DNA from 3 places in the Microbacterium sp. NPDC058021 genome. Region 2 is predicted to be linked to each of the others. Evidence: predicted binding sites of a transcription regulator. Region 2 holds the regulator's gene; each other region holds the start of a gene.
The links. The regulator HrcA, encoded in region 2, represses chaperone genes, less so after heat shock. The targets are predictions, from matches to a motif close to TTNGCACTCGNNNNNNNCGAGTGCNAA.
Positions count from the first base shown of each region.

Region 1: groL (chaperonin GroEL) is a predicted target of HrcA. The motif match lies at 5,658-5,684, and genes of this name have one in related genera.
Region 3: groES (co-chaperone GroES) is a predicted target of HrcA. The motif match lies at 5,802-5,828, and genes of this name have one in related genera.

Region 1 covers NZ_JBHVRF010000003.1:26,204-33,309, reverse strand. Annotated here, with positions in the region: gene ACFVR6_RS06955 (alcohol dehydrogenase catalytic domain-containing protein) at 1-197, opposite strand, end outside; gene ACFVR6_RS06950 (LacI family DNA-binding transcriptional regulator) at 245-1,192, shown strand; gene ACFVR6_RS06945 (DMT family transporter) at 1,387-2,337, shown strand; gene ACFVR6_RS06940 (nitroreductase family protein) at 2,344-2,877, opposite strand; gene msrB (peptide-methionine (R)-S-oxide reductase MsrB) at 2,892-3,299, opposite strand; gene ACFVR6_RS06930 (DUF2332 family protein) at 3,369-4,379, shown strand; gene ACFVR6_RS06925 (DUF3263 domain-containing protein) at 4,389-4,649, shown strand; gene ACFVR6_RS06920 (LytR C-terminal domain-containing protein) at 4,659-5,231, shown strand; gene ACFVR6_RS06915 (cold-shock protein) at 5,377-5,577, shown strand; gene groL (chaperonin GroEL) at 5,718-7,106, shown strand, end outside.
Region 2 covers NZ_JBHVRF010000002.1:102,416-109,521, reverse strand. Annotated here, with positions in the region: gene lepA (translation elongation factor 4) at 169-2,019, shown strand; gene ACFVR6_RS04000 (DUF1990 family protein) at 2,062-2,712, shown strand; gene hemW (radical SAM family heme chaperone HemW) at 2,712-3,929, shown strand; gene hrcA (heat-inducible transcriptional repressor HrcA) at 3,998-5,035, shown strand; gene dnaJ (molecular chaperone DnaJ) at 5,075-6,190, shown strand; gene ACFVR6_RS03980 (16S rRNA (uracil(1498)-N(3))-methyltransferase) at 6,194-6,928, shown strand; gene ACFVR6_RS03975 (histidine triad nucleotide-binding protein) at 6,982-7,106, shown strand, end outside.
Region 3 covers NZ_JBHVRF010000004.1:219,782-226,887, reverse strand. Annotated here, with positions in the region: gene ACFVR6_RS10225 (hypothetical protein) at 1-333, opposite strand, end outside; gene ACFVR6_RS10220 (IniB N-terminal domain-containing protein) at 308-1,045, opposite strand; gene ACFVR6_RS10215 (LuxR C-terminal-related transcriptional regulator) at 1,143-3,674, opposite strand; gene ACFVR6_RS10210 (Hsp70 family protein) at 3,718-5,613, opposite strand; gene groES (co-chaperone GroES) at 5,905-6,201, shown strand; gene rarD (EamA family transporter RarD) at 6,287-7,106, shown strand, end outside.

The sequences.
Region 1 (7,106 bases), on a different contig from region 2:
GGCATGACGGCGTCACCCAGCTCCATGTACATGATGTCGCTGTGGCACAGGCCCGCCGCCTTGACGTCGATGACGACTTCGCCCGGTCCTGCCGTCGCTTCGGGAACCTCGTTGAGTGCGATCGGCTTGCGGTCGCCCTCGTACTGCCATGCCTTCATCTGGTGCTCCTTCTTCTTCGCGGCGCGCCGGAAGCGCACCCGTTTTCAGGCTAGGCACTTAATCGTTTAAGTGATAACTTTTCGGCATGCGGGGTGCGAGTCGGCCGACCATCCGTGACGTCGCGCGGGAGGCGGGCGTCTCGACGGCGACCGTGAGCTACGTGCTCAACGAGACGCCGGGCCAGACCATCCGCGACGGCACCCGCGAGCGGGTGCGCGAGGCCGCGACCAGGCTCGGCTATCTGCCGCACGCCGTGGCGCGCACCCTGCGGGAGGGGACGGCGCGGGTCGTCATCTTCAACACCGGCCCGGTCGTGATCGGGGAGAGCCTCAACGGGTTCATCCGCGGCATGGCAGGTGAGCTCCGCGCCCTCGGCCACGCCCTCATCGTGACGACTCCCACCGAGTCGGCCGGAGGTGCGGTACCCCGCGAGGTACTCGACGCGGTCGCCCCGCGGGCAGTGCTGGACCTCGCCTCACTCCTGTCCGACAGCGTCGCCGACGATCGCGTGTCGGGCGAGGTCGGCGGCGCTCATGTGGGATTCGCCTTCCAATCCAGCCAGCAGCTGCGCTACCTGGCCGACCGCGGGCACCGCCAGATCGCGTTCGCCTCGCTCACCCCGGCCACCGAACTCACCCGCATCCGGGAGGCGCAGTCGGCCCGCGCGGCGGACGCACTGGGCCTGGAGCTTTCGATCGTGCGGCTCGACGCCGACGACGATCATGACGCGTGGTGTCGCGAGGTCGACCGGCTTGCGCGGCACACGGCGGTGACGGCCGTGGCCGCGTACGACGACGACGTGGCCATCGCGGTGCTGGCGGCGATGGCGGCGACGGGCCTGAGAGCGCCCGACGACCTCGCCGTCATCGGATTCGACGAAGGCAAGCTGGCCCGGCTGTGGCGGCCGGCGCTGACGACCTTCCGCATCGACGCCGAGAGCTACGGCAGGCGGGCGGCACGCATCGCCCTGGGTCTCGATCCCGGGCATTGGCACCACAGTCCGTCGCAGGTGGTAATCCGCGAGACCGCATAGCCCGCGAGTGAGCATTCGAGCCTGCGAGTGAGTATTCGGGGTCGCGAGTGAGCATTCGGGCCTCCGAGTGAGCATTGGCGACGAGTACGCAATCGGCAGTGCGAGTACTCACTCGGCAGCGCGAATACTCACTCGGCAGCGCGAATACTCACTCGGGAGCGGCGGGGGAACGGGGCGCGACTAGACTTCCGCGAGTGCCCACCGAGTCCCGCCGCCTGCCCGTCTGGGTGGCGTTGGGCGGCGCAGCGCTCATCGGTGTGATGACCGCCGTGCAGGCCAGGGTCAACGGGCAGCTCGGCGTGCGTCTGGAGGACGGCTTCGTCGCCGCCTTCATCTCCTTCGCCTCGGGCCTCGTCCTCCTCACTGTCATCTCGCTCGCCCTGCCGGGCGGCCGCGCCGGCTTCGCGCGGCTGGCATCCGGTGTGCGCGAGCGGCGGATCCCCTTCTGGATGCTGTGCGGCGGCGCCGCGGGAGCCCTCACCGTCGCGACGCAGGGATTGGCCGTCGGCATCATCGGGGTGGCGCTGTTCACCGTCGGGGTCGTGGCCGGTCAGACCATCTGCGGTCTCGTGCTCGACCGGCTCGGCTACGGCCCGTCCGGGGTCGTCGCGGTCACCACCGGGCGCGTGCTCGGCGGCGTGCTCGCCCTCGCCGCCGTCGGCATCGCGCTCACCGGCGGCGCGGTCGATGCGCCCCTGTGGATGCTGGTGCTGCCGTTTGCGGCCGGCGTCGGCATCGCGTGGCAGCAGGCGACCAACGGCCGCCTGCGCCAGCGGGTGGGAACGCCCCTCACCGCGACGCTCGTCAACTTCATCGGCGGATCGCTCTGCCTGCTGATCGCCGCCGGCGTGCACGTCGCCCTGGTCGGCGCCCCCGCGGCGCTGCCGACGGAGCCCTGGCTGTACGTCGGCGGGGCGCTCGGGGTCTTCTACATCTTCCTGTCGGCCGCGCTCGTCGTGCACACCGGAGTGTTGCTGCTCGGCCTCGCCTCGGTGGCCGGCCAGCTGGCGGCATCCGTCGTGCTCGACCTCGTGTGGCCGGCACCGGCGGGACCGGGCACCGGGACGGCGCTGGCGATGGTGGCCGTCGCGCTCGCCTCGGTCGTGGTCGCCGCCGTGCCGTGGCGGCGTCGCCGCGCACGCTGACGCGGGCTAAAGCGCCTTCTTGGGCTGCGGCATCCGACTGACGAACGCCGCGGCGTCGATGACCTTGTCGCGGGATTCGCGGGTGCGCTCGGGCTTGCCGCCGACGTACAGCCAGCCCAGCAGCTCCTCGTTCTTGCGCAGCCCGTGCGCCTTGGCGACGGCCTTCGCGCGGGTGTAGTGGCCGGTGCGCCAGATGACGCCCCACCCCGCCTCGTCCAGCAGCAGGCTGAGGGCATGGGCGACTCCGGATGCCACCGCCTCCTGCTCCCACCGGGGCACCTTGTCGCTCTTGCGGTAGCTGGAGACCACGGCCACCAGCAGCGGAGCGCGCAGCGGCTTGGGGGAGACGCCCTTTTCGCCGGACGCCTTGTTGATCGCCCGGCCGAGCGTCTCGCGGTCGTCGCCGCGCAGCTCGATGAGACGCCAGGGCTTCAATTCCGAGTGGTCGGCGACGCGGCCCGCGGCGCCGACGAGCTCCAGCAGTTCCTCGTGGGAGGGCGCGTGGTCGGTCACCTTCGACAGCGACCGACGGCGCCGCATCGCCTCGAGTGCGCTCACCCGGCATCCTCTGGGGTGAACTGCAGGGCGATCGAGTTCATGCAGTACCGATCCCCCGTGGGGGTGCCGAAGCCGTCGGGGAAGACGTGCCCCAGGTGCGAGCCGCAGTTCGCGCAGCGCACCTCGGTGCGCACCATGCCGTGGGCGTTGTCCTCGACCAGCTCGACAGCCTCGGGGCGCACCGACTCGTAGAAGCTCGGCCACCCGCAGTGCGAATCGAACTTCGTCCCGCTCTGGAACAGCTCCGCACCGCACGCGGCACAGGCGTACAGGCCGGCGCGGCTCTCGTCGAGCAGTTCGCCGGTCCACGGCCGCTCGGTCGCGGCCTCACGCAGCACCGCGTACTGCTCGGGTCCGAGCTCCTCGCGCCACTGCTCGTCGTTCTTGCTCACTGCGTAGGTCATGTTCGACTCCTTCTGTCCCTATTCAACCCGACGCACCGGTGGTGTGTTCCGATCGGGGACAATCGGTGGGTGAGTTCAGAGCCGGATGCCGCGACCGCCGTCCGCGACCGCTTCGCGCGCTTCGCCCGCGACGAGGCGCCGGGGCGATCGGAGCTGTACGGCGCCTGGGCCGCGGGCGTCGCGGCCGACCCTGCCGTGCAGGCGGTGCTCGCCGGCATCCCGGCCTCGCATCGCCAGCCGCCGCTCGTCTTCGCCGTCACCCGCCTGCTCGGCGCGCCCGAAAGCGACTACCCGGCGTGGGCGTCGTGGCTGCTCGCGCACGCCGACGCGGTGGTGGCCGAGTGCGGCAGGCGCAGCGTGCAGACCAACGAGGCGCTGCGGTGCGCCGCCCTGCTGCCGGCGCTCGCCCTCATCGACGGCCCCATCGCCCTGCTCGAGGTCGGCGCCAGCGCCGGGCTGTGCCTCTACCCCGATCGCTACGGCTACCGCTACCACCGTCCCGATGGTGAGGTGCTGGCGCTCGAGCCCGCCGACGGGCCGTCGCCGGTGACGCTGCACTGCGACCTGCGCGGCGAACGGATGCCGCCGCTGGCGCTGCCCCAGGTGATCTGGCGTGCCGGCATCGACCTCGACCCCCTCGACCCGACCGATCCGCAGACGCGCGCCTGGCTCACGGGCCTCGTGTGGCCGGGGGAGGAGGGGCGCGCCGAACGCGTCGGTGCGGCGCTCGACATCGCGGCCGCCGACCCGGCGCTCCTCGTCGCCGGCGACGCTGCGGATGCCATCGCCTCCGTCGCCGCGCTCGCGCCGCCGGAGGCGACGCTCGTGGTGACCACCCCGGGAGTACTGGCGTACCTGCCCTGGGCGCGCCGCCACGAGGCGATCGCCGCGGCCCGCGCCGCAGGCCGCTGGGTCACCATCGACGACCCGCGCCTGCACGAGGGGTGGACGACGCCCGTCGACCCGGATGCCGGGCCAGGGGGCTTCGCCGTCGCGCTCGACGGCGACATCGTGGCCGCCGCGGACCCGCTCGGCGGCTGGCTGGAGTGGCGCGCGGTCGACGCCGCGCCGGCGCGTTAACGTGGAAGGGTGCCCCTGACCCCTCGCGATCGCGCGATCCTCGACTTCGAGTCGGGATGGCCGCGCCACGGTCCGGTGAAGGAGGAGGCGATCCACGCCCACCTCGGCCTGTCGCCGGCGCGGTACTACCAATTGCTCGGCAGACTCATCGACACCCCTGAGGCGCTGGAGTACGACCCGATGATGATCTCCCGGCTGCGGCGCATCCGGGATGCCCGCGAACAGGCACGGCGCGCTCGCGTTGCGATGAGCCCGCGCGTGGCCAGGTAGCATTCCAAAGTGCCGAAAACGACCTACCCGAAGGATCGCTTCGACCAGATTCCGCCCACGAGCGGCCGCGTCGGGGCCCACCGGGCCGAGAACCCCCACATGCGTGGGTGGGTCGTGCTGCTGTGGGCGGCCGTCGCGACGGTCGTGCTCGTGGCCGCGGGAATCTTCGGCACCCTCGTCGTCACCGGCCGCGTGACACTGTTCCCCACCCCCGAGCCCACGGTGGCCGCCCCACCGGTGGTGACCCCCGTGCTCGACACCACGTACGAAGTGCTCGTGCTCAACGCGACCCCCGAGGCGGGTCTGGCCAGCCGCGCCCGCGACGAGATCATCGCCGCCGGGTGGTCGGCCGACCTGGTGCTGGCCGGCGACGCCGGGTCGCAGGACTTCGCCACCACGACGGTGTACTACCCGCTCGCCTCCGACGAGGCGGCCGCGCTCGCGCTGGCCGAGGTGATCGGCGGGGCCGAGGTCGCCCAGAGCGAGGTCTACCAGCCGCTGGACGACCCCGAGGCCCGCCAGCTCGCCGTCGTCCTGGGGTTGGACCGCACCACGGCCGGTGCGGAGACACCGGCATCCTGAGCCTGTGTCGCATCGCCCACGGGCGGTGCCGTGTTACGCGCGTGTGAAGACTTCGGTGCACGCCCGTCAACAGTTGCCGGATTCGCGAATCCGCCCCTGAACTGCTGGTTACGCTGACGACGTCACACAGCAACAGGAGATTCACATGGCACAGGGCACCGTCAAATGGTTCAACGCGGAAAAGGGCTACGGGTTCATCACCGGCGCCGACGGGCAGGACGTGTTCGTCCATTACTCGAACGTCGAGATGGACGGCTTCCGCGTCCTCGAGGAAGGACAGGCCGTGGAGTTCACGGTCGGCTCGGGCCAGAAGGGCCCGCAGGCCGAGACCGTGCGCGTGGTCTGACTCCTCCGCGGGACGTGTGACCGTGTGTGTCGACGCGCCCGGCGTGGCTTGCACTCGCCTGGGGTGAGTGCCAGAATGGCTTAGCACTCACTCCTGTCGAGTGCTAAAGACATTCCTACGTCCGGGAGGGACGCACACACATGGCAAAGATCATCGCTTTCGACGAAGAGGCCCGTCGTGGTCTCGAGCGCGGCCTGAACATCCTGGCCGACGCCGTCAAGGTGACGCTCGGCCCGCGCGGTCGCAACGTCGTGCTTGAGAAGAAGTGGGGCGCTCCCACGATCACCAACGACGGCGTCTCGATCGCCAAGGAGATCGAACTCGACGACCCGTACGAGAAGATCGGTGCCGAGCTCGTCAAGGAGGTCGCCAAGAAGACCGACGACGTCGCGGGCGACGGCACCACCACCGCCACCGTTCTCGCCCAGGCGCTCGTGCGCGAGGGCCTGCGCAACGTCGCCGCCGGCGCCGACCCCATCTCGCTCAAGCGTGGCATCGAGAAGGCCGTCGCGGCCATCACGGCCGAGCTGCTCGACTCCGCCAAGGAGGTCGAGTCCAAGGAGCAGATCGCTGCCACCGCGTCGATCTCGGCTGCTGACGCTTCGATCGGTGAGCTCATCGCCGAGGCGATCGACAAGGTCGGCAAGGAAGGCGTCGTCACCGTCGAGGAGTCGAACACCTTCGGCACCGAGCTCGAGCTCACCGAGGGCATGCGTTTCGACAAGGGGTACATCAACCCCTACTTCGTCACCGACCCCGAGCGCCAGGAAGCGGTCTTCGAGGACCCCTACATCCTCATCGCGAACCAGAAGATCTCGAACATCAAGGACCTTCTGCCGATCGTCGACAAGGTGATCCAGGAGGGCAAGGAGCTCCTCATCATCGCCGAGGACGTCGAGGGTGAAGCCCTCGCGACGCTGGTGCTCAACAAGATCCGCGGCATCTTCAAGTCGGCTGCCGTCAAGGCGCCCGGCTTCGGCGACCGTCGCAAGGCCCAGCTGCAGGACATCGCGATCCTCACCGGTGGTCAGGTCATCACCGAAGAGGTCGGCCTCAAGCTCGAGAACGCCACGACCGACCTGCTCGGCCGTGCGCGCAAGGTCATCATCACCAAGGACGAGACCACCATCGTCGAGGGTGCCGGCGACTCGGCTCAGATCGAGGGTCGCGTGACCCAGATCCGTCGCGAGATCGAGAACACCGACAGCGACTACGACCGCGAGAAGCTCCAGGAGCGTCTCGCCAAGCTCGCCGGTGGCGTTGCCGTCATCAAGGCGGGCGCGGCCACCGAGGTCGAGCTCAAGGAGCGCAAGCACCGCATCGAGGACGCCGTCCGCAACGCGAAGGCTGCCGTCGAAGAGGGTGTCGTCGCCGGTGGTGGCGTTGCCCTGATCCAGGCCGGCAAGAAGGCGCTCGACGCCCTCGAGCTGACCGGTGACGAGGCGACCGGTGCGAACATCGTTCGCGTCGCGATCCAGGCTCCGCTGAAGCAGATCGCCCTCAACGCGGGCCTCGAGCCCGGCGTCGTC
Region 2 (7,106 bases):
TTGAGCATTCGGTCAAACGGGCACCTTCGGCAAGGGTCAGATTGGTTAACTTCTTCTCACGAACGGATGGACGGCGTGTCGATGGCGCGCCTTCCCGACTTCCGCTAGGCCACGCCGCAGACGCGTACCGACAGGCGTTCGGCCGCACGCCGGTAGACTCGACGCGACATGTCACCCCGTGCCCTGAAGCCTCTTGCTCCCGCCGCTACGCCGCCCGAGCAGATCCGCAATTTCTGCATCATCGCCCACATCGACCACGGCAAGTCCACCCTGGCCGACCGCATGCTGCAGATCACCGGCGTCGTCTCCGACCGAGACATGCGCGCGCAGTACCTCGACCGCATGGACATCGAGCGCGAGCGCGGCATCACGATCAAGTCGCAGGCGGTGCGGATGCCGTGGGCCAGCGACGACCAGACCTTCGCGCTGAACATGATCGACACCCCCGGTCACGTCGACTTCACCTACGAGGTCAGCCGCTCCCTCGCCGCGTGCGAGGGCGCCGTCCTGCTCGTCGACGCCGCGCAGGGCATCGAGGCGCAGACGCTGGCGAACCTCTACCTCGCGCTCGAGAACGACCTGCACATCATCCCGGTGCTCAACAAGATCGACCTTCCCGCTGCCGACCCCGACAAGTTCGCCGCTGAACTCGCCGGTCTCATCGGCGGCCGCCCCGAGGACGTGCTGCGCGTCAGCGGCAAGACCGGCGTGGGCGTGGAGGAGCTGCTCGACCGCATCGCGCGCGACATCCCCGCCCCGCAGGGCGATCCCGACGCGCCGACCCGCGCCATGATCTTCGACTCGGTCTACGACGCGTACCGCGGCGTCGTCACCTACGTGCGCATGATCGACGGCAAGCTGGAGCCGCGCGAGCGCATCCAGATGATGTCCACGCGCGCGACGCACGAACTGCTGGAGATCGGCGTGTCCAGCCCCGAACCCGTGCCCTCGAAGGGTCTCGGCGTCGGCGAAGTGGGCTACCTCATCACGGGCGTGAAGGACGTGCGGCTGTCCAAGGTCGGCGACACAATCACGACCGCGCGCAAGCCGGCATCCGATCCGCTCCCCGGCTACACCGACCCCAAGCCCATGGTCTTCTCGGGGATCTACCCGATCGACGGCAGCGACTACGGCGACCTGCGTGAGGCACTGGACAAGCTCAAGCTCTCGGACGCGTCGCTGCAGTACGAGCCCGAGACCTCCGTCGCGCTCGGCTTCGGCTTCCGCTGCGGGTTCCTGGGCCTGCTGCACCTGGAGATCATCACCGAGCGTCTCTCGCGCGAGTTCGGACTGGACCTCATCACCACCGCCCCGTCCGTGCCGTACGAGGTCACCACCGACGCGGGGGAGACGGTCACCGTCACGAACCCGAGCGAGTACCCCGACGGCCGCGTGGCCGAGGTGTCCGAGCCGATCGTCAAGGTCGGCATCCTGCTGCCGAAGGACTTCGTCGGCACGGTGATGGAGCTGTGCCAGGGCCGCCGCGGCACCCTGCAGGGGATGGAGTACCTCAGTGAGGACCGCGTCGAGCTGCGCTACACGATGCCGCTCGGGGAGATCGTGTTCGACTTCTTCGACCACCTGAAGAGCCGCACGCAGGGCTACGCCAGCCTCGACTACGAGCCGGCCGGCTCGCAGACGGCCGACCTCGTGAAGGTCGACATCCTGCTGCAGGGCGAGGCGGTCGACGCGTTCAGCTCGATCGTGCACCGCGACAAGGCCTACGCGTACGGCCTGATGATGACCGAGCGGCTGCGCAAGCTCATCCCGCGCCAGCAGTTCGAGGTGCCCATCCAGGCTGCGATCGGCGCGCGCATCATCGCGCGCGAGAACATCCGCGCCATCCGCAAGGACGTGCTCGCCAAGTGCTACGGCGGCGACATCACCCGCAAGCGCAAGCTGCTCGAGAAGCAGAAGGAGGGCAAGAAGCGCATGAAGATGGTCGGTCGCGTCGAAGTCCCCCAGGAGGCGTTCATCGCCGCGCTGTCCGGCGATGTCGAGGGCAAGGAGAAGAAGTAACTGCACTCCGTCAACGAACACCCAGGAAGTAGGCTGGACGCCATGCGCCGCGGGACTTTCAGAGACGAGACGGTCGACTACGCCGCCGTCGGGGCGACGCAGGCGTCCGATCTGCTGCAGTACCCGCCCGAGCGCAGCATCCCCGCCGCGGAGGCCTGGCGCATCGGCAGCGGGGAAGCCCGCTTCCGCACCGCCGGCGACGCCCTGCTGTCGTGGGGCGCGCTGCGCGGTGCCGGCCTGCAGCTGACCGACGTGCGCCCGGCATCCGGCCCGATGTACTCCGGCGTCGCGTTCGACGCCGAGGGCAACGCCGTGGCGCCCAGCCGTCACGAGACCGAGCAGCGCTACGACGCCGAAGGCACCCCGTACGTCGGCGCCGGCACCACGGTGCACGTGCACGGGCGCGTCAAGGGACACCGCGCCGATGCCGAACTGCGCGTGATCTTCTGCGTGGAGGAGACTCGCCGCATCGGCTACGCACTCGGCACCGTCGGCGGCTCCGTCGTCAGCGGCGAAGAGTCGTTCATGATCGAGTGGCGCGACAACGACGAGGTGTGGTTCACGGTGCGGGCGTTCGACGCGCCCACCTCACCGCTGTACCGGCTGCTGCCCCCGCTCGTGCGCCGCCGTCGGCGCGAGCTCTTCCGCGGGTACCTGCGCGCCATCTCGCCGCTGTACACGACGTCGCCCTGATGGCCTCCGCCCTCCCCATCGGCGAGCCGGCACCCGCGGACGGCAGCCTGCCCGCCGACCTGACCATCGATCCCGCGGTGGATTTCGGCGTGTACCTGCACGTGCCGTTCTGCCGCGTGCGCTGCGGCTACTGCGATTTCAACACCTACACCTCGAGCGAACTCGAGGGTGCCCGCCAGGACCAGTACGCCGACACGCTGCTGCGCGAAGTGGCCCTCGCGCGCGGCGTGCTGGCCGACGTCGGCGCGCTGCGTCCGGCAACGACGGTGTTCTTCGGCGGCGGCACGCCGACCCTGCTGCCTGCGGGTGACCTCGGCCGCATGCTCGCGGGCATCCAGAGCACGTTCGGTCTCGTCCCCGGCGCCGAAGTGACGGTGGAGGCGAACCCCGACACCGTCACCGACGCGGTCGCCGCCGAGCTCGCCGCCTCCGGCGTCACGCGCCTGTCGATCGGCATGCAGTCGGCCGTGCCGCGCGTGCTCGCGGCTCTCGACCGCACGCACGACCCCGACAACGTCGCCACGGCCGTCGCATCGGCCCGTCGCGCCGGGCTCGACGTGAGCGTCGACCTCATCTACGGGGCGCCGGGGGAGACCCTCGACGACTGGCGGCAGTCGCTGCAGACCGCGGTGGCACTGGAGCCCGACCACATCTCCGCGTATGCCCTCATCATCGAAGAGGGCACGAAGCTGCACCGCCAGATCCGCCGCGGCGAGGTGCCGGCCCCCGACGACGACCTGCAGGCCGACATGTACGAGCTGGCGGACGGCACACTCGCCGCCGCCGGTTTCCACTGGTACGAGGTGTCGAACTGGGCGCGAGGCGACCATCACCGCTCCCGGCACAACCTCGCCTACTGGCGCGGCACCGACTGGTGGGGATTCGGGCCCGGCGCCCACAGCCACGTCGCGGGGCTCCGCTGGTGGAACGTCAAGCATCCCGCCGCGTACGCGCAGCGCGTGGGCTCCGGCCAGTCGCCCGCCGCCGGGCGTGAGCGACCGGATGCCGCGTCGCGCGAGCTCGAGGACGTGCTGCTGCGCTCGCGCATCCGCGACGGCATCGAGATCGCGGGGCTGTCCGACGACGGCCGCGCCACGGTGGCGGGTCTCATCGCCGACGGCCTCGTCGAGGGCGCCGCGGCGCTGCGTGGCCGTATCGTGCTGACCCTGCGCGGACGTCTGCTGGCCGACGCTGTGGTCCGCGCCCTCACCTCGTGACGCGGCGGTCGGCCGTCCGCGATAGAATTGGCACTCACGGATGACGAGTGCCAACAGAGGGGAGTGACATGGTCAGCGAACGTGGACTGCAGGTACTGCGAGCCATCGTGCAGGACTATGTCGACACCCACGAGCCCGTCGGCAGCAAGGCCATCGTCGAGCGACACGCCTTCGGAGTGTCGGCCGCGACGATCCGCAACGACATGGCGCTGCTCGAGGACGAAGAACTCATCGTCGCCCCGCACACGTCATCGGGGCGCGTCCCCACCGACAAGGGCTACCGCGTCTTCGTCGACCACCTCGCGCAACTGCGCCCCCTGACGCCGGCCCAGCGCTCCGCCATCGCGTCGTTCCTCGACGGCTCGGGCGACCTCGACGACCTGCTCTCGCGCACGGTGCGCGCCCTGACCCAGCTCACCGGACAGGTCGCGATCGTGCAGTACCCCTCGTTCTCGCGAGCCAACGTCACCCACCTCGAGCTCGTCGATCTCGGCTCCGGCCGCATCATCGTCATCGTCGTGACCGACATCGGCCGCGTCTCGCAGCGCATCGCGATGGTGCCGCCCGACCTCGGCGAAGAGGGCATGACCCGCGTGCGTGCGCGCCTGGCGAGCATGCTCACAGGCAGCAGCGTGCAGAGCGGCGCGCAGGCGATCGCCGATCTGCTGGCGGCTCCGACGCAGCCGGGCAGCTTCGACGCCGCGGTGCGCTCGATCGCCGCCGTCGTCGCCGAAGAGCTGGAGGAGTTCCGCCAGGACCGCATGGTGCTCGCCGGCAGCGCCACCCTCGCGCGGCGCGAACAGGACTTCCGCGGCAGTATCTCGCCGCTCCTGGAGGCCATCGAGGAGCAGGTGACCCTCCTCAAGCTCATGACCGAGATGGTGCCCGACGACCAGGGGCTGGCGGCGAGCATCGGGCGCGAGAACGAGCCGTTCGGGCTCGCCGAGGCATCCGTCATCACCGGCGACTACGACGCGACCGGGTCCCGCGCCCGGGTCGGGCTGCTCGGTCCCACTCGCATGGACTACCCGACGAACCTGGCGGCCGTCCGCGCCGTCGCGCACTACCTCAGTCGGATGCTCGAAGAAGACGAGAGCTCCCGCTGACGATTCCTACGCCGCCACCGCGCGGCACGAAAGGCGAATGTGGCTGACCACTACGACGTTCTCGGTGTGTCGCGCGATGCGACCCCCGAGGAGATCAAGAAGGCGTACCGACGTCTGGCACGTCAACTGCACCCCGACGTCAACCCCGGGGAAGAGGCGTCCGAGCGATTCAAGCTCGTCACGCACGCCTACGACGTGCTGAGCGACCCCGACCAGCGCGCGCGGTACGACATGGGCGGCGACAGCGCCTTCGGTGGCGGCGGCGGCAACTTCAGCAACTTCGGAGACATCTTCGAGACCTTCTTCGGCGCCGCCGGCGGCGGCGGCCCACGCGGCGGCCGTCCGCGGTCGCGTCGCGAGCGGGGTCAGGACGCCCTGGTGCGGGTGACCCTCGAACTCGGCGACGTCGTCTTCGGAGTGCACCGCGACATCGAGGTCGACACCGCCGTGCTGTGCGAGACGTGCGACGGCTCGTGCTGCCAGCCGGGCACCCAGCCCGCGACCTGCGACATCTGCCATGGCACCGGGCACGTGCAGCGCACGGTGCGCAGCCTCCTCGGCAACGTCGTCACCTCGCAGCCCTGCAACGTGTGCCAGGGCTACGGCACGACCATCCCGTTCCCCTGCACCACGTGCCAGGGTCAGGGCCGGGTGCGCGCCCGCCGCACGGTCTCCCTCGACATCCCCGCCGGTGTCGAGACGGGGCTGCGCCTCCAGCTGCCCGGATCCGGCGAGGTCGGCCCCGCCGGCGGCCCCAACGGCGACCTCTACATCGAGGTGACCGTGTCGGCGCACGAGGTCTTCAGCCGCGACGGCGACGACCTGCTGGCCACCCTCGAGGTGTCCATGCCCGATGCCATCCTCGGCACCTCGACCACCATCGAGTCCCTCGACGGCCCCGTCGACCTCGAGGTGCGCCCGGGCGTGCAGTCCGGCGACGTGCTCACGATCAAGGGCCGGGGCATCACGCCGCTGCGCGGTTCGCAGCGCGGTGACCTGCGCGTCGGCGTCCACGTCGTCACCCCGACGCGTCTGGACGCGAAGGAACGCGCCCTCATCGAGGACTTCGCCAAGAAGACCAAAGCGCCGGGGCCGCGGCTGGCCGAGTTCCACCAGGGCCTCTTCTCCAAGCTGCGCGACCGCTTCCGCGGCTGAGCCATGGCACTGCACTTCGTCGACGACGCCGCCGGGTCCGCCCGTCCCGGTGATCTCGTGACCCTCACCGGGGCGGAAGCACACCACGCCGCCGCGGTGCGGCGGGTGCGGGTCGGCGAGGCGGTGACGCTCGGCGACGGCCGCGGGACCTGGCTGAGCGGTGTGTGCGCCTCGGTCGCCCCGCGTGAAGTCGTCGTCGAGGTGACCGAACGGCGCGATGACCCCGCGCCGTCGCGCCGCGTGGCACTCGTGCAGGCTCTGGCCAAGGGCGACCGGGACGAGCTCGCGGTGCAGGCGGCCACCGAGCTCGGTGTCGACGAGGTCGTGCCGTGGCAGGCTGCGCGCAGCGTCTCGCGGTGGGATGCCGCGAAGGCCGAGAAGGGCCGCGCCCGCTGGGCGACGATCGCCCGCGAAGCCGGCAAGCAGGCCCATCGCTCGTGGCTGCCGGAGGTCACCGGCGTCGTCTCGACGCGGGACCTGGTGCAGCGCGCCCGGACGGCGCACCTGCTGGTGCTCGAGCCCACGGCATCCATCGCCCTCACCACGCTCGACCTCCACGGCGACGACCGCGACGTGCTGCTGGTCGTCGGCCCCGAAGGCGGCATCTCGGCGGAAGAGCTGCAGCAGCTGGATGCCGCGGGCGCGACCCTCGTGCGCCTGGGCGACACCGTGCTGCGCACCTCCACCGCCGGACCCGCCGCGCTGGCGCTGGTCAATACGGCGCTCGGCCGCTGGTGACCCGCTCCACGCGCACCCGGGGCCGGAACACCACGGCTCGGTAGACTGGAGCAATGACCGAACCGAGCGTGTTCACGCGCATCCTCAACGGCGAGATCCCCTCGGAGATCATCGCCGAGACCGAGCACGCGTTCGCGATCCGCGACATCGCGCCGCAGGCACCCGTGCATCTTCTCGT
Region 3 (7,106 bases), on a different contig from region 2:
GATCTCCGCCGCCGTCGAGTAGGTCTCCTCGGCACGCGTGCCATCGACCGCCTTGATCGCCTCGGTCATCTCCGGCAGCTGCGTCTCGCGGATGATGAACAGGTACACCACCGCCACCGCACCGGTCACCAGGCTCAGCACCCAGCCCAGCTGCGCCAGGCGCACGCTCACCGGCGGGGCGAGCTTGACCAGTACCGGCGCCGCGGCCTTGCCGGCGAGCGTCGGGCGTGCCGGCGCCTGCGGTGGTGCGCCCGCCCCGCCGCGGTCCGCTGCGGCCACCGGCGGCTGCGGGCGGGCGGCCTCCAGGTCAGAAATCGTCGCCTCCGGTTTCATCGACCGTGGTGTCGGTGGATTCGTACACGGTCGTCGACTCTGCATCGACCGCGGTCTCCTGGTAGGTCGTGGCGGACTCGTTGTACGAGGCATCCGCCGAAGCCTGCGTCGACGAGTCGTTGCCCGACCCCGTCGTGGTGGTCGTGGTCGACGAATCGGTCGTCGTGGTGGTGTCGGTCTGCTGGTTGTTCGATCCCTCGACCACGGACGTCGTGGTGTCGTTGCCGAGGTTCGCGTCGCCGCCGGCGTCGATGTTCGTGGAGTTGTCCTCGGTCTGGTCGATGTCGATGTCGTCGCCGGCCGCGATCGAGCCGTCACCGGAGCCGACGATGGCTTCGTTGTCGAACGTCTGCGTCACGTCACCGCCCGCCCAGATGTTCTGGTTGACCGACTGGTCCACGATCGTGTCGCGGTCGTCGATGCGGAAGTTGTTGATGATGTTCTGGATCTCGCGCACGGCAGGGTTCACCGACGGGCTCGGCGACGCGCTGGACGGGTCGAGGTCGCGACCGGAGGCGACGACGACGGTGGGTCGCTCGGCGATCACCGGCGCCACGGCGCACACGTCCTCCGCGCGCACCTGTGAGAGTCCGCGGCTGCCCAGCGCCGTGGCCGGATCCACGTCGAACTCCTCGGCGGCATCCGGATCGCGCAGCAGACTGAGGATGAATTCGATCAGCGCGTCGGCGACAGTGGCGACGGTGATGCTCATGGTGCACTCCTTAACCAGCAAGGTGGATCCGTATCCCACGCTATGGCGTGGTCGCCCGGGCCGCGTCGGGGCTCGGCCCCCCATCGCCCGACGCCCACTAGGGGGCCGCCCCCGTGTGGAGGGGGGACACCGGCGCGTCCTGGCCGGTGAGGGCGGTGCGGAGCTTGTCGAGCAGGTCGGAGCGCGAGGTCGCGCCGAGCCGCTGCCGGATGCGCGCGATGTGATGCTCGGCGGTGCGCGGCGAGATGAAGATCGCCGCACCGATCTCGGCGTAGGTCTTCCCCTGCAGCACGAGCAGCGCCACGTCGTGCTCGCGCGCGCTCAGCATGGGGGCGACGGGGGTGGCGGCGTCGGCGGCGGTGGGCTCGGTGACCGCACCTTCGCGGGGGTGGAGCTGGCGTGCGCAGGCGAGCAGCCGCGCCGACACGCGGCGGTCGTCGGTGCGGGCCGCGCCGTGACCGGCCAGGCGAGCGCCGTCCCACGCGAGCCCGATCGCTGCCAGCTGCGCCGCAGCGGTCTCCACCGCATCCGCGTCGACCCGCCCTGCCAGCACGTCCGTCCACACCCGCCCCGCGTGTGCCATCGTCGCCGCGGTACGGCTGTGCGCCGCCGCGGCGAGCAGTCGGCGGGCGTGCGGCTTGAGCGACTCGGGGTCGTCGGAGAGGATGCCGCGCTGCACCCCTGCCCAGTGCACGGCGGTGCTCCACAGCGCCGGTGACCCCAGCTGCTCGGTGAGGTCCACCGCCCGGGCGAAGTGCCCGGCGATGCGCTCGCCGTCGCCCACGCGCGCCGCGGTGACGGTGAGCTCTGCCAGCGGCAGCAGCGTGAACAGGTCGAACCGCGTGCGCAACAGGGTCTCGCGGGCGCCGCGCCAGGCGGTGGTGAGGTCGGTGGCATCGCCGAACCGGCGTGCCAGTCCCACCGTGACGGCATCCCAGAGCACGCGGTCGCGCGTGGACAGGTCGCGCACCGAGGATCGCACCCGACGCAGCGCGGACTCGGCCTCGTGCGGGTGCTCTCGCTGCATCGCGACCCAGGCGCTCCACAGCTGCAGCCGGTCGTGCGCCCACGCCCCGCCGTGGCCGTCGCGCAGCGCGTCGGCGAGCACGGTGGTGGCGACGTCGGTCTCCCCGAGCTGCAGCGCCGCCGTCGCCGCGATCACGGCGGGCAGTTCCGGCACGGCATCGGCGGATCCGGAGGCGGTGTGCATCTCGGCGGCCCGCACCAGGTCGCCCAGGCCGCTCGAGCCGTCGCCGACGAGGCTTGCCCGCAGTCCTGCGATGAGCAGGTCGGATGCCACCTCGAGCGTCGAGGGCACCCCGCCCTGTGCGGGCAGGGCGACGCCGCGCGCCGCGGCGTCGTCGCCCACCGCGAGCGCCACCGCGACCGCCGCGGCGGCTGCCTCGGGAGCGCTGGGCGCGTGGGCGCGGTAGATGGCGTGGCTGCGTTCGATGAGGCCGCGGGCAGCCCACAACGCGGCGGCGAGTCCGGTTGCCGCCGGGGACCCGACGACCACGCCGCCCGCCCGCGCGGCGCGATCGAGCTCGACACCCGCGGCGTCGAGGTCGCCCAATGCCCACGCCGCGCGTGCGGCGCCGAGGTGCGCCGCCGCGGCATCCGCCCCCGCGTCGGCGGCCAGGGCGAACAGCATCAGCGCGCGCTCCGGCTGTGCGTCCACGAGGGCGTCGGCCCGGCGCAGCAGCCGATCGGCCAAGCGCGGCTCCTGCACGCGTGCGGCGATCGTGTCGGCGACGGTGTGGTCGGGGTTCTGCGAGAGGAGATGGCGCAGACGGTCGGGTGACACCGTGGCCTGCACCGCTTCGCGCACCACGGGTGCCGCCGTGCCGTCCAGCAGCAGCAGACCCTCCGCGTGCGCGGCTGCCACCGTCGCATCGGCGGCGTCGACCGTCCCGACGGTGGCCCCTTCGGCCAAGCAGATGAGCTCCACCGCATCGCGCACGTCGGGGTCGACCGTGCGCAGCCGGTGCGCGATGATCGCCGACAGCGCGTCGGAGACGGCATGCAGGCTCTCGGACTCGTCGGCGAGGGTCACCTCTTCGCCGAGGTGCAGCGCCTCGAGCATCAGCCAGGGCGTCCCGCCGCACAGGGCCAGAAGCGCCTCCAGTCGCGCGGACGGCAGTTCACGGCCCTCGCAGTGGAGCCACGCGGCGACGTCGTGCGCCGAGACCCGGTCCAGCACGATCGCCGGCCGCTCTTGCTGCAGTCGCCGCGCCAGCACCTGCAGCTGCGCGGACTGCGGCCAGGGTCGGCAGGCGACGACGAGTTCGCACGTCGGGTCGTCGAGGCGGTCGACCAGTCGCTGCACCGTGTCGGCGTCGAGGTCGTGCGCGTCGTCCACGACGATCACGTCGCCCGGGACCGTGTCGTCTGCGAGACGCGTGGTCCGCCGGCCCTGCGCGTGCAGCGCCCGACGGATGTGGCGGAGGGCGTCGGACTTGCCGGAGCCGGCGGCCCCGCTGACCACCGCCCGGACGAGCGTGCCCTCGCTCGTCAGCGCGGCGATGTGGTTCTGCGCGAGGCGCGGCCACAGGGCCGGGCGGTGATCGGCACGGGCGGGTGGTGGCGCGACGGGGACGGGCGAAGACGGGATCGAGGCCAAGGACGACATTGTTCTCCTGAGCTGCTGCTGCAGCGCCGCGGGTCGGGGCGCGTCAGGTCTGGCTTTCGGACCGGTTCTGGTCGGACCGCTCGCCGCGGTCGCCACCGTGGCCACCGCCACCGCCTCGACCGCCGCCATCGCGGCGGCCGTCACCGTGGTCGTGATCGTGGGAGCCGTCGTGCGGGGCGGATTGCTCGGGAGCGGGGTCCGCCGGTGCGGGCTGCGGATCCGCGGTCGGCGCGGGTTGCGGCTCCGGGTCGGTGGTCGGCTCTGGGTCAGCGGGTGCGGGCTGCGGATCGGGCGCGGGAGCGGGATCCGTCGTCGGTGCGGGAGCGGTCGTCGGCTGCGGGTCGACGGGCGTCGCGGTGCCGGGAGCGACGACGGCGGGCGGGTGCGGCGTGGGTGCGGGGCGCGCGGGAGAGACAGCGGCAGCGGGGGAGTCGGCGCGCGACGCCGTGCGCGCGGCGGGCGAGGCGGGAGGCACCGGCCGACTCGGCAGGGCTCGGCCCGGGGCCCGACGCGCCGACGGCGTCTGCTCTGCAGACGGAGGCACCGGTGCCAGCGGCGCGGCGGCCGCCGGGTCGGAGGTCGGCAGCGCCTGCGCCTGCGCGCTCTCCCACGCCCACGGCAGTGTCAGTCCCGCCCGTTCGGCGCCGGCGACGCCGCCGAGGGCATGGTCGATCGGCGCGCCGCCGAGGGCGGAAGCGCTGAGGGTGATCATCGTCGCTGCAAGCGCCACCACCCCGGTACCCGAGAGGGTGCCCGCCCCCATGCGGTGGAACCAGGAGCGCGAGGTCCGGACCGGCCGCGGCGCTGCCGCGACCACCGCGGCGGCGGACGCCGTGTCGAGGGCGCCCTCGTCGGTCGGCTCTGCATCGGCATCCGTCCCTGGCCCATCGCTGCGGGCCGCGAGGCGCGCCGCGGCGATGCCGGCGCGCTCGGCGGCGACAGCGCCGGCGGCTCCGAGGGCGATGATCGCCTTCGGGTCGACGTCGGTGGCGATGGGCAGATCGAACCGCGCGGACAGGTGCTGGGCCACCCGCGGGATGCGGGAGGACCCGCCGGTGAGCAGGATCGCGTCGATGCGATCGGATGTCACATCGGCCGATTCGAGCGCGTCGGCCAGTGTCTCGGCGGTGCGCCCGATGGCATCCTCGATCATCGCCTCGAACTCGTCGCGTGTGAGGCGGACGGTCGTCTCCCGGTCGCCCAGCAGCACCGGGATCGACACCTCGCTGTCGAAGGACAGCGCTTCCTTGGCTTCGACGCATTCGCGCCGCAGGGCAGCGAGCCCCATGCGGGCACCGCGATCGGCGGCGAGGGTCACCGCCGAGAATCCGGCGACCGCAATCGCGTGGCGCAGCACGGCATCGTCGAAGTCGACACCGCCGAGGTCGCGGATGCCGTGCGGATCGCCCGCGGGCTGCACGGTGCCGTCGGCGTCCTTGCGCAGGATCACAGCGTCGAAGGTGCCGCCGCCGAAGTCGTAGACCGCCAGCGCGTGCGCCGGCGCCAGCGGGTTGAGCGTCTCGTAGCGTCGGGCGGCGGCCTCCGGTTCGCTGACGATCACGACGTCCCCGAGGCCGGCGCGCGCCAACGCCCCCTCGATCAACGCGGTGCGATAGCCGCCCCACGTGACCGGCACCGTCACGGCGACCGCGTCGGGGGAGTGCCCCTCGCGTTCGCGGACCGTGTCCACCACCCACGTCACCATGCGGGCGAACAGCTGCTCCGCGGTGAAGCTCTGATCCCCCGCGATGATCGGCACGTCGTCGCCCACGCGGCGGGTGAATTCCCGGATGAGACGCTCGGGCTGGGTGATGCCGCGGCGCTCCGCGGCATCCCCCCACAGCAGCTCCCCGGAAAGGGCGAAGACGGAACTCGGAACACTGTCAGCGTGACGTCCGAGTGCGAACGGGGTTGTCGAGATCTCCCCATCCGATCTCACACGCGCAACGGCTGCAGCTGTCCGGCTGGTTCCGACATCGACGGCGATGACGTACCCCACTACGTGTCCTTTCCCCCCGGAATTCGGACAACGGCCTTGCGGTCGGGCTATGTATATCACCTGTGTAGAGGGCATACCAGGGGCGCTGATACATGCGTATGAAGGCATCCGTCACGCGGCGTCACGGGCTGGCACTCGCGTTGCGTGAGTGCCAGCGTCCCCGTACACTGGCGTTAGCACTCTCACTGGGTGTGTGCTAACGAGTCTTCAGTTTCAAGAAAGAGGTAGACCGTGTCGGTTTCCATCAAGCCGCTCGAGGACCGCATCGTCATCAAGCAGGTCGAGGCCGAGCAGACCACCGCCAGTGGGCTGGTCATTCCTGACACCGCGAAGGAGAAGCCCCAGGAGGGCGAGGTCGTCGCAGTGGGCCCCGGTCGCATCGACGACAACGGCAACCGCATCCCGCTCGACGTCGCCGTCGGCGATCGCGTGATCTACAGCAAGTACGGCGGGACCGAGGTCAAGTTCGGTGGCGACGAGCTGCTGGTGCTCTCGGCCCGCGACGTGCTGGCGGTCGTCGTCCGCTGAGCGAACGCACAACGACAAGGACCCGGATGCCACTCGGCATCCGGGTCCTTCGTCGTTGCGGCGGCGGCCCTAGGCTGGGCCGGTGATGACCGCCCCCGCCGCCGATCCCGCACGCGAACGACTGCTCGGCGGCGTCTACGCCTTCTCGGCGTACTTCCTGTGGGGCTTCATGCCCCTCTACTTCCTCGTCCTCGCCCCCACGGGCCCGTGGGAGGTCGTGTCGTGGCGGGTGCTGCTGTCGTTCGTGTTCTGTCTGCTGCTGCTGACGGTCACCCGCTCGTGGCCGCGCATCCTCGCGATCGTCCGAAAGCCCCGGCTGCTGCTGTGGACGGCGGTCGCCGGTGCCCTGATCTACGTCAACTGGCAGGTCTTCCTCATCGCCACGCTCACCGGCCACGTGCTGGAGTCGAGCCTGGGGTACTTCATCAACCCGATCGTCACGGTGCTGCTGGGGGTCCTCGTGCTCCACGAGCGCCTGCGCGTGACGCAGTGGGTCGCCCTGGGTATCGCCGCCGCGGCGGTCGCGGTCATCGTCGTCGGCTACGGCGCCTTCCCCTGGATCGCGCTGACCCTCGCGGGCTCGTTCGGTCTGTACGGCCTCGTGAAGAAGCAACTGGGGCCCGAGGTGGATGCCGTCAGCGGACTGACGCTGGAGTCGTTCTGGCTGCTGCCGGTCGCCGGGGTGCAGCTGGCGGTCGTGGGGGTCACCACGGGCATCACGATGGGAACGGCCGGCGCCGGTCACGCGGTGCTGCTCGGGCTCGCGGGCGTCGTGACGGCCGTGCCGCTGCTCTTCTTCGCCGCGGGTGCCCGTCGGGCGCCCCTGTCGGTCATGGGGCTCCTGCAGTTCGTGGCGCCCATCCTGCAGTTCGCCATCGGGGTCTGGCTCGGCGAGGACATGCCGC